2 regions of the Streptomyces sp. NPDC051207 genome follow, and region 1 is predicted to be linked to the other one. Evidence: riboswitches for the same ligand, from Rfam matches in the RefSeq annotation. Region 1 holds a riboswitch; the other holds the start of a gene.

Region 1 (4,730 bases):
CATGGCGCTGGGCGCCACCGCGTTCATCACGGCGGCCGCGGCGACCGAATACCAGCACTACGTCAAGGCCCGCGAGGACCTGCGCCGTCCGGCGCCGTCCGCCCCGTCGTCCGTCCACGACACCGGCTCCGCGGAGCGGGGCTCGGCCGACGGGGCGCTCGCCACCAGCGTGGGGGAGGTCACCGGGGCCGCCGGTGCGGGCGCCGTCGCCGTCGTCGCGGTCCTGGCACCCGTCCTCGCGGGCACCGCCGCCGCGATCTTCCTGTTCGTCGGGTACATCCTGAAGATGCTCACCCCCGAGCCGGCGTTCGCCCAGACCATGGTCACCACCGGGTGGGTGTTCGGCGCGGTGGCCGCCGTCGCCATCCTGATCGCCGCCGCCGGGCTGCTGGTCACCGCCCTGCGCAACAGCCCGTCGGACGACGCCGGCCTGCACGGGGCGCTGGACGCGGAAGTGACCAGGGCCCGGGACGCCTGGCACGAGGCCCTGCTGGAGCGCGGCATACTGCCGTTCCTCCAAGAAGCCCTCGCCGACCCGGGCAGCCCGGCGACCGCACTGCACGGCACGGCCTCACCCGCACCGGTCAGCCGCATGCCCCACCTCGGCTACGACCGGCCGGGGTTCACCAGCCCCGGTGACGGCGGGGCCGGCCGGCGGCCGAGCTTCTCCAGCCCGGACTACTCGAGCCCGGACTTCGGAGGCCCGGACCACCAGCCGGAGTAACCACCGGCCGGCGCCCCTCGCAGGTCCCGCCTCCGAACCCGGAAGGGCCGGATGCGGGACCCGCTGCGGGGGCACCCCGAGGGCATCAGCGAACAACAGGCCGGACTGCCGGCTGTGCCGCGCCCTGGACGGAAGCGCCGCCGCGCCCTGGACGCAACCGCCCTCGTCAGTCCGCGATCGGCAGGTACACGCGGTTGCCCGCGGCCGCGAACTCCTTCGACTTCTGGGCCATGCCCTCCTCGATCTCGGCTTTGCGGCCGCCGTGTTCGCGCCGGATGTCCTGCGAGATCTTCATCGAGCAGAACTTCGGCCCGCACATCGAGCAGAAGTGGGCCGTCTTGGCGGGCTCGGCCGGCAGGGTCTCGTCGTGGAACTCCCGTGCCGTGTCCGGGTCGAGGGCCAGGTTGAACTGGTCCTCCCACCGGAACTCGAAACGGGCGTCGGACAGCGCGTCGTCCCACTCCTGCGCGCCCGGGTGTCCCTTGGCGAGGTCGGCCGCGTGCGCCGCGATCTTGTAGGTGATGACGCCGGTCTTGACGTCGTCCCGGTTGGGCAGGCCGAGGTGCTCCTTTGGCGTGACGTAACAGAGCATCGCCGTGCCCCACCAGGCGATCATCGCCGCACCGATGCCGGAGGTGATGTGGTCGTACGCCGGGGCGATGTCCGTGGTCAGCGGGCCGAGCGTATAGAACGGGGCTTCATCGCAGATCTCCTGCTGAAGGTCGATGTTCTCCTTGATCTTGTGCATCGGGACATGTCCCGGGCCCTCGATCATGGTCTGTACGTGGAAACGCTTCGCGATCCGGTTGAGTTCCCCGAGCGTGCGCAGTTCCGCGAACTGCGCCTCGTCGTTGGCGTCCGCGATCGAGCCCGGCCTGAGACCGTCGCCGAGGGAGTACGTGACGTCGTACGCGGCGAGGATCTCGCAGAGCTCCTCGAAGTTCTCGTACAGGAACGACTCCTTGTGGTGCGCCAGGCACCACGCGGCCATGATCGAGCCGCCGCGCGAGACGATGCCGGTCTTGCGGTTGGCCGTCAGCGGGACGTACGCCAGGCGCACACCCGCGTGGACCGTCATGTAGTCCACGCCCTGCTCGGCCTGCTCGATGACCGTGTCCTTGTAGATCTCCCAGGTCAGTTCCTCGGCCCGGCCGTCGACCTTCTCCAAAGCCTGGTAGAGCGGCACCGTGCCGATCGGGACGGGGGAGTTGCGCAGCACCCACTCGCGGGTGGTGTGGATGTTGCGGCCCGTGGAGAGGTCCATGACCGTGTCGGCGCCCCAGCGGGTCGCCCACGTCATCTTCTCGACCTCCTCCTCGATGGAGGACGTCACCGCCGAGTTCCCGATGTTGGCGTTGACCTTCACCAGGAACCGCTTGCCGATGATCATCGGCTCGATCTCCGGGTGGTTCACGTTGGCCGGCAGCACCGCCCGGCCGGCCGCGATCTCCTCGCGGACCACCTCGGGCGCAACGTTCTCCCTGATGGCCACGTACTCCATCTCGGGCGTGATCTCGCCGCGGCGGGCATACGCGAGCTGGGTGACCGCCTGGCCGTCACGGCCGCGGCGCGGCTGGCGGGGCCGGCCGGGGAAGACGGCGTCGAGGTTGCGCAGCCCTCCGCGCGGTGAGGTGTGCTTGATCCCGTCGTCCTCGGGACGGACGGGACGGCCCGCGTATTCCTCCGTGTCGCCGCGGGCGACGATCCAGTTCTCCCGCAGCGGAGGAAGCCCGCGGCGGACATCGGTGTCGACGTGCGGATCGGTGTACGGGCCGGACGTGTCGTACAGCGTGACCGACTGCCCGTTGGTGAGGTGCACCTGACGGACCGGCACCCGCAGATCGGGGCGCGAACCCTCGACGTACGCCTTGTGCCAGCCGATGGACTTCCCGGCCTCCGTACTGCTCGATTCGTCGGCCGAATCCTCGGCCTGGATCTTCGCGGAGGCAGGCGTGCGTGCGTCCTTGTTGGTCATGAGACCTACTCCCTACGCCGGCATTACCCGGTAACAGGTTCGGCGGTCGACGCAGCGGTATCCGTCTGCCGACGTTCCGTGGGGAACATCACTCGACTTCGGTGATGTTTCCCGTGAAACATCGCTGGGACGGAGGTCAGCGCCCTCTCAGCCCGGTGCTCCGAGCTCCCGCGTGTACAAAAGGTGCCTCCACGCTAGCGTCAATCCGGGCGCGGTGAACAGGGGCCCCCGTCCGTTCTTGCGATGATCGGTCGGTGACCACGATGCAGCATCCCCCGTATCCACCGTCCGAGCCTCCGCGCGGCACCGGCAGCGGTGGCGGCTCAGGTGGCAGCAGCGGCGGCCAGGGCCACGGTCGTGGATCGGGCGGGCACGGCGCGGGGGGCGGGCACGGTCACGGCCCCGGCGGTGACGGGAATGGCCACGGGCATGGGCACAGCCACGCGCACGGTCCGGCCGCCCCCGTCTCCCAGCACCTGCGCAAGGTCATCGCGGCCGTCCTCATCCCGTTCGCCGCAGCGGTGGTGGTCGGGCTCGCTGTGCTCTGGCCCGGTGGCGCCCCGCCGCACGAGCGCACCGGTGTCGGCTTCGACCGGCAGACGCAGCAGGCCACGGTCACCAACGTGGACGAGGTGAGCTGCGAGTCCGTCAACGCCTCGGGAGCCACGCCGACCGGCGACACCTCCACGGCCGAGGGCTCCTCCGCCCAGCAGCAGGCGACCGGCACCTGCAAGAAGGCGACCATCCGCATCGACACGGGCAAGGACAAGGGCCGCACGTTCATCGAGATCGTGCAGCCGGACCAGTCCCGGCAGCTGGAGCAGGGCCAGGAGGTCGTGGTCGCCTACGAGCCCTCCGCTCCCAAGGATCTCCAGTACTCGGTCACCGACGTCAACCGCAGGTTCCCGATGGCGCTGCTCGCCGGGATCTTCGCCCTCGCCGTCGTCGCCGTCGGCCGGCTGCGCGGCGTCATGGCGCTGGTCTCGCTGGCCATCAGCTTCCTGGTGCTCAACTTCTTCGTCCTGCCCGCGATTCTCCAGGGCTCGAACCCGCTGGTGGTGGCGGTCGTCGGGTCGAGCGCCATCATGCTGATCGCGCTCTACCTGTGCCACGGCCTGTCGGCCCGGACATCGGTCGCGGTGCTCGGCACCCTGATCTCGCTGCTGCTCATCGGCGTCCTCGGCTCGCTGTTCATCGGCTGGGCCGCGCTCACCGGCAACACCGACGACAACACCGGTCTCATCCACGGCCTGTATCCGACGATCGACATGAGCGGTCTGCTGCTGGCCGGCGTCATCATCGGTTCCCTCGGTGTCCTCGACGACGTGACGGTCACGCAGACGTCGGCGGTCTGGGAGCTGCACGAGGCCAACCCGTCGATGGGCTGGCGCGGGCTGTACCGCGCGGGCATCCGCATCGGGCGGGACCACATCGCGTCCGTCGTCAACACGCTCGTCCTCGCCTACGCGGGTGCCGCGCTGCCGCTGCTGCTGCTGTTCTCGATCGCGCAGAGCAGTGTGGGCACGGTCGCCAACAGCGAGCTGGTGGCCGAGGAGATCGTGCGTACGCTGGTCGGCTCCATCGGCCTGGTCGCCTCGGTGCCGGTCACCACGTGCCTCGCGGCCCTGGTGGTCTCCGCCGACCGGACGGGGAAGGGCGGCGGCCGGTCAGCAGGCGCGGCGGGTGGTCCGGCCACGGCCGCGGGGGGGCCGGCCGCGGCCCGCGGCGGTGGCCGGGGCCGACGCCGCAAGCGGTGAAGTACCGGGTCCGGTGAGACGGGCCGGGGAGACGGGGGGACGGGGGACGCGGTGAGACCTCGCGCCCGGTGTCGCGTGACGCGGGACCCGGGCCCCGGGGGCCGAATCGTTCCTGCGCACCCTCCTCCGGCGCCCGGCGAAGCGTTACGGCACCACCCGGCTGCCGTAACCGTTCAGCCGGCGCCCTGATCCGCCAGGATCCGGTCCAGCGCCTCGTCGAGATGCGCGTCGAAGTCGGCGAGCGCCCCCTCCTGGCCCAGCGGCACCAGCTTGT
Region 2 (4,730 bases), on a different contig from region 1:
CGTCTTCGGCGCGGAGAACTCGAAGGAGTACGTCGTCTTGCCGCCGGCGAGCATGTCGCGCACTGTCCGTGCGCGATCCGTCCTGGTGGATGCGGTTCCGAGGGCCATACCCGCAGGTTAGTCAGGCGGTGCCGGTCCCCCAACCGGATGCTGGAAATTTGCCCGAATTGTCCACCTCTTGTCCATCCCTTGGACATCAGGGCCCGCACGGGGTCCGCAGGTCCACCTGGCGGGCGCGGGCCCTCGGGGTCCGCCTACGCCTTACGCAGCCGCTCGGCGAACTCCGCCGCCGCCGCGCCCGGGTCGTCCGCCTCGGTGATCGCCCGGACGACGACGACCCGTCGGGCGCCCGCCTCCAGCACCTGGTCGAGGGTGCCGAGGTCGATGCCGCCGATGGCGAACCAGGGGCGGTCGGTGCCGAGGGAGGCCGTGTACCGCACCAGGTCGAGGCCCGGGGCGTGGCGGCCGGGCTTGGTGGGGGTGGGCCAGCAGGGGCCGGTGCAGAAGTAGTCCACGCCGTCCTGGGCGGCGGCTGCCGCGGCCTCGGACTCGGCGTGCGTGGAGCGGCCGATCAGGACGCCGTCGCCGAGGATCGCGCGGGCGGCGGGGACCGGGAGGTCGCCCTGGCCGAGGTGGAGGACGCCGGCGCGGGCGGCGTGGGCGACGTCCGCGCGGTCGTTGACCGCGAGGAGCTTGCCGTGCCGGGCGCAGGCGTCGGCGAAGACCTTCAGGTGCTCCAGCTCCTCGGCGGCCTCCATGCCCTTGTCGCGCAGCTGCACGATGTCGACCCCGCCGGCCAGGACCGCGTCCAGGAACTCGGGCAGGTCGCCCTGGCGCTTGCGGGCGTCCGTGCAGAGGTAGACACGGGCGTCGGCGAGCGCGGCGCGTGCGGTGTCGGTACTGAGGGCGGTGTCGGGCATACGTGGTTCCCCCCGGGTTCGGTGCGCGGCATGTGTGCCGTCGGTGGCGCACGGATGCCTGTGACGCGCACGGATGTCGGTGCGGTGCGCGGGCCGGTCCGCGCCGGTGGCCGTGCGGATGTCGGTGGCGTACGGGCCGGATCGTCCCGGGACGGGCCGTGCTGGGCTGTGGCCGGGACCCCGGTGGGTTCCGGCCCGTACGCCGGACGGTGTGTCGGGTCGGGCTCAGGTCAGACGGCGAGCGCCTGGGCGCGGCGCTTCACCTCCGTGCCGCGATTCTCGCTCAGGGCCTGCGCGGGCGTGCCGGGCAGGCTGTCGTCGGGGGTGAAGAGCCATTCCAGCATCTCTTCGTCCGTGAAACCGTCGTCCCGCAGGAGCGTCAGGGTTCCGGACAGGCCCTTGACGACCTTGTCCCCGTCGATGAAGGCGGCGGGGACGTGCAGCGCGCGGTTCTCACCACGGCGCACGGCGATGAGCTGGCCGTCCTTGACCAGCTGCCGCACACGCGTCACCTCGACGCCGAGCTTTTCGGCGATGTCGGGGAGGGTGAGCCAGGCGGGGACGAGAGCATCGATCTTTGCGTCAATCTCGGTCACGGAAACAAGCCTGCCATCTGCCACTGACAGTCGGAAGTCGGAGCCCCCCGCGTCGGCGTGTGCACGGGCCGTGTACGGGGGGTGTGGCACAGGTGCCGGGCGTTGCCGTCCCGGAGCCGCGTGAGTCCGGGCCGTTGTCCACCCCGAGGCCGCGCGGGTCCGGGCCGCCGTCCTCCCCGAGTCCGGGCGGGTAAGGGCCACCCTCCGGAGGCCACGCGGGTGCCGGACCGTCGCCCCCTTGAGGGCCGTCAGGCCGTCGCCGTCTTCAACGGCCGCGTCGGGTCCGCCAGCAGCCGTGGGTCCATCGTGGCGCCCGCCTCGATCAGCCGCCGGGCCTGCGCCAGGTCCCTCGGCCGTCCCACCGCGAGCAGGGCGACCAGGCGGTCCTCGCGCAGCCAGCAGACCGTCCAGGCCGGTCCGGACGGGTCACCGCGCCACAGGACGGTGTCGGCGGCCGTGTGATGGCCGGCGTACTGCACGAAGCGCCCGAACTGCTCGGACCAGAAGTACGGCACCGGGTCGTACACGGCGGCGGCCTCGCCGCTCGCCCCGCCGACGATGTTGCGGGCCACCGTGCGCGGGCCCTGGAGCGCGTTGTCCCAGTGGTGCACCAGCAGCCGCTCGCCGTACCGCCCGGACGGGAAGGAGGCGCAGTCGCCGACCGCGTGGACGTCCGGCGCCGAGGTGCGCAGCCGCGCGTCGGCGACCACCTCGCCCCACGCGCCCAGGGCGATGCCTGAGCCGGCGAGCCAGGCCGTGGCGGGGCGGGCGCCGATGCCGACGACGACCGCGCCGGCCGGGATGCGCGAGCCGTCGTCCAGGATCACCGCGCCGGGTTCGACGCGCTCCACGCGTGTGTGCGTGCGCAGGACGGCACCCGCGTCGGCGTACCAGGTGGCCATCGGCTCCGCCACCTCGGAGGGCAGCGCGCCCGCGAGCGGCCGGTCCGCCGCCTCGACCACGGTCACCGCGCAGCCCGCCTCGCGCGCCGCCGTGGCGAACTCGGCGCCGATCCAGCCGGCGCCGACGACCACGATGTCGTGCTGGCGGGCGAGCACGGGCCGCAGCCGTTCGGCGTCGTCCAGGGTGCGCAGCAGATGCACGCCGGGCACGCCTTCGGCGCCCGGCAGGGGAATCGGTTCGGCGCCGGTGGCCAGCACGAGGACGTCGTACGGCACCGGCCCCTCGGCGGTGTCGAGCGCGTGGTCGGCGGGGCGGACGCCCAGCACCTCGCGGCCGAGCCGCAGTTCGATGCCGAGCGCCTCGAAGTCGATGTCGAAGGCGGAGCCCTCGGCCGTGCCGAGCAGGACGGCCTTGGACAGCGGGGGCCGGTCGTAGGGCTGGTGGGGTTCGGCGCCGATCACGGTCACGGTGCCGGTGAAGCCCTGTTCGCGCAGGGCGACGGCGGTCTGCACGCCGGCCATGCCCGCGCCCACGACGACCACGCGGCGTGGCGCGTCCCCTGCCCGGTCCTGCGTCTGCTCGCTCACCTGATCACCATAGACAACTGACAGATTGTCAGTCAGCGGTCGTGCCGCGTGACCTGCTCCACAACGCCGGTCCCGCCGTCCTCCCGCGACCCCCGGCTCTCGTCCACGCGCGCGTGGCGCGGCGGAGGCTCCCTTACCCGGCGCGACCCGCGAGGGCTAGGGTGACCGACGTAAAGCACTCGCGGGAGCCCGGACGCACCGGGCTGAGAGGGAGGCTGGCGGCCTCCGACCGTACGAACCTGATCCGGGTCATGCCGGCGAAGGGAGGGGCTGGACGCCCATGTCGCCCACGCGCACACCAGACGTCCTCGTCGTCGGGGGCGGAATCATCGGCCTGGTGACGGCCTGGCGGTCCGCGCAGCGCGGATTCGCCACGGCCGTCGTCGATCCCGAGCCCGGCGGCGGAGCCGCCCAGGTGGCCGCCGGGATGCTGGCCGCCGTCACGGAACTGCACTACGGCGAGCAGACCCTGCTCGCGCTCAACCTCGCGTCGGCCCGCCGCTACCCGGACTTCGTGGCGGAGCTCACCGACCTCACCGGGCACGACCCCGGCCACCGCCGCTGCGGCACGCTCGCCGTCGCCCTGGACGCCGACGACCGCGCCCACCTGCGGGAACTGCACATCCTCCAGCGGCAGTCGGGGCTGGAGTCGGAGTGGCTGTCCGGGCGGGACTGCCGGCGCCTGGAGCCGATGCTCGCGCCCGGGGTGCGCGGCGGCCTGCGGGTCGACGGCGACCACCAGGTCGACCCGCGGCGCCTGGCCCGCGCGCTCGTGGCCGCCTGCGAACAGGCCGGGGTCGCCTTCCACCGGCAGTGGGCCGAGCGGCTCATGGTCCTCGGCGACCGGGCCACGGGCGTCGTCACCGCCGACGGCACGGAGCTGACCGCCGGGCAGACCGTGCTCGCCGCGGGCAGCCTCAGCGGGCGGCTCGCCGGGGTGCCGAAGGCCGTGCTGCCACCGGTGCGGCCCGTGAAGGGGCAGGTCGTGCGGCTGACCGTGCCGCCACGGTACGCGCCGTTCCTGAGCCGTACCGTGCGCGCCATCGTGCGCGGCAGCCACGTGTACCTGGTGCCCCGCGAGAACGGCGAGCTGGTGATCGGCGCGACCAGCGAGGAACTGGGCTGGGACACCACGGTCACCGCGGGCGGCGTCTACGAGCTGCTGCGCGACGCGCACGAGCTGGTGCCCGGCATCACCGAGCTGCCCCTGACCGAGACCCGGGCCGGGCTGCGGCCCGGCTCCCCGGACAACGCGCCGCTGCTCGGCCCGACCGAGCTGCCCGGACTGCTGCTGGCCACCGGGCACTACCGCAACGGCGTGCTCCTCACCCCGGTCACCGGCGACGCCATGGCGCACGCGCTGGCCACCGGGGACCTGCCCGAGGAGGCCCGCCCCTTCACCCCGAAGCGTTTCAGCACCGCACTCACGGAGCAGCCCGCATGAACATCTCCGTCAACGGGGAGCCCCGGGAGGTCCTGCCCGGCACGGCTCTCGACACCGTCGTCACATCGCTCACCGCGGCGCCGTCCGGCGTGGCCGCCGCCCTCAACGAAACCGTGATCCCGCGCACCGAGTGGCCGTCGACGCCCCTGTCCGAGGGCGACCGCGTCGAGGTCCTCACCGCCGTCCAAGGAGGCTGACCATGGCCGACGACCCCTTCGTCCTCGGCGGTACGTCCTACACGTCCCGTCTGATCATGGGCACCGGCGGGGCGCCCAGCCTC

The links. Region 1 has a riboswitch for thiamine pyrophosphate ahead of thiC (phosphomethylpyrimidine synthase ThiC). Riboswitches for the same ligand answer to the same signal wherever they lie in the genome.
Region 2: linked by a shared signal. The riboswitch ahead of thiO (glycine oxidase ThiO) and the one ahead of thiC (phosphomethylpyrimidine synthase ThiC) in region 1 are both predicted to bind thiamine pyrophosphate.

Annotation. Positions count from the first base shown of each region.
Region 1 is NZ_JBFBAX010000034.1:44,350-49,079, forward strand. It holds gene AB0M97_RS26345 (hypothetical protein) at 1-724, shown strand, start outside; gene thiC (phosphomethylpyrimidine synthase ThiC) at 891-2,699, opposite strand; TPP riboswitch at 2,692-2,881, opposite strand; gene AB0M97_RS26355 (YibE/F family protein) at 2,954-4,456, shown strand; gene AB0M97_RS26360 (SsgA family sporulation/cell division regulator) at 4,630-4,730, opposite strand, start outside.
Region 2 is NZ_JBFBAX010000003.1:353,770-358,499, forward strand. It holds gene metF (methylenetetrahydrofolate reductase [NAD(P)H]) at 1-108, opposite strand, end outside; gene thiE (thiamine phosphate synthase) at 255-920, opposite strand; gene AB0M97_RS05145 (Rv2175c family DNA-binding protein) at 1,151-1,516, opposite strand; gene AB0M97_RS05150 (FAD-dependent oxidoreductase) at 1,765-3,006, opposite strand; TPP riboswitch at 3,178-3,289, shown strand; gene thiO (glycine oxidase ThiO) at 3,287-4,450, shown strand; gene thiS (sulfur carrier protein ThiS) at 4,447-4,647, shown strand; gene AB0M97_RS05165 (thiazole synthase) at 4,650-4,730, shown strand, end outside.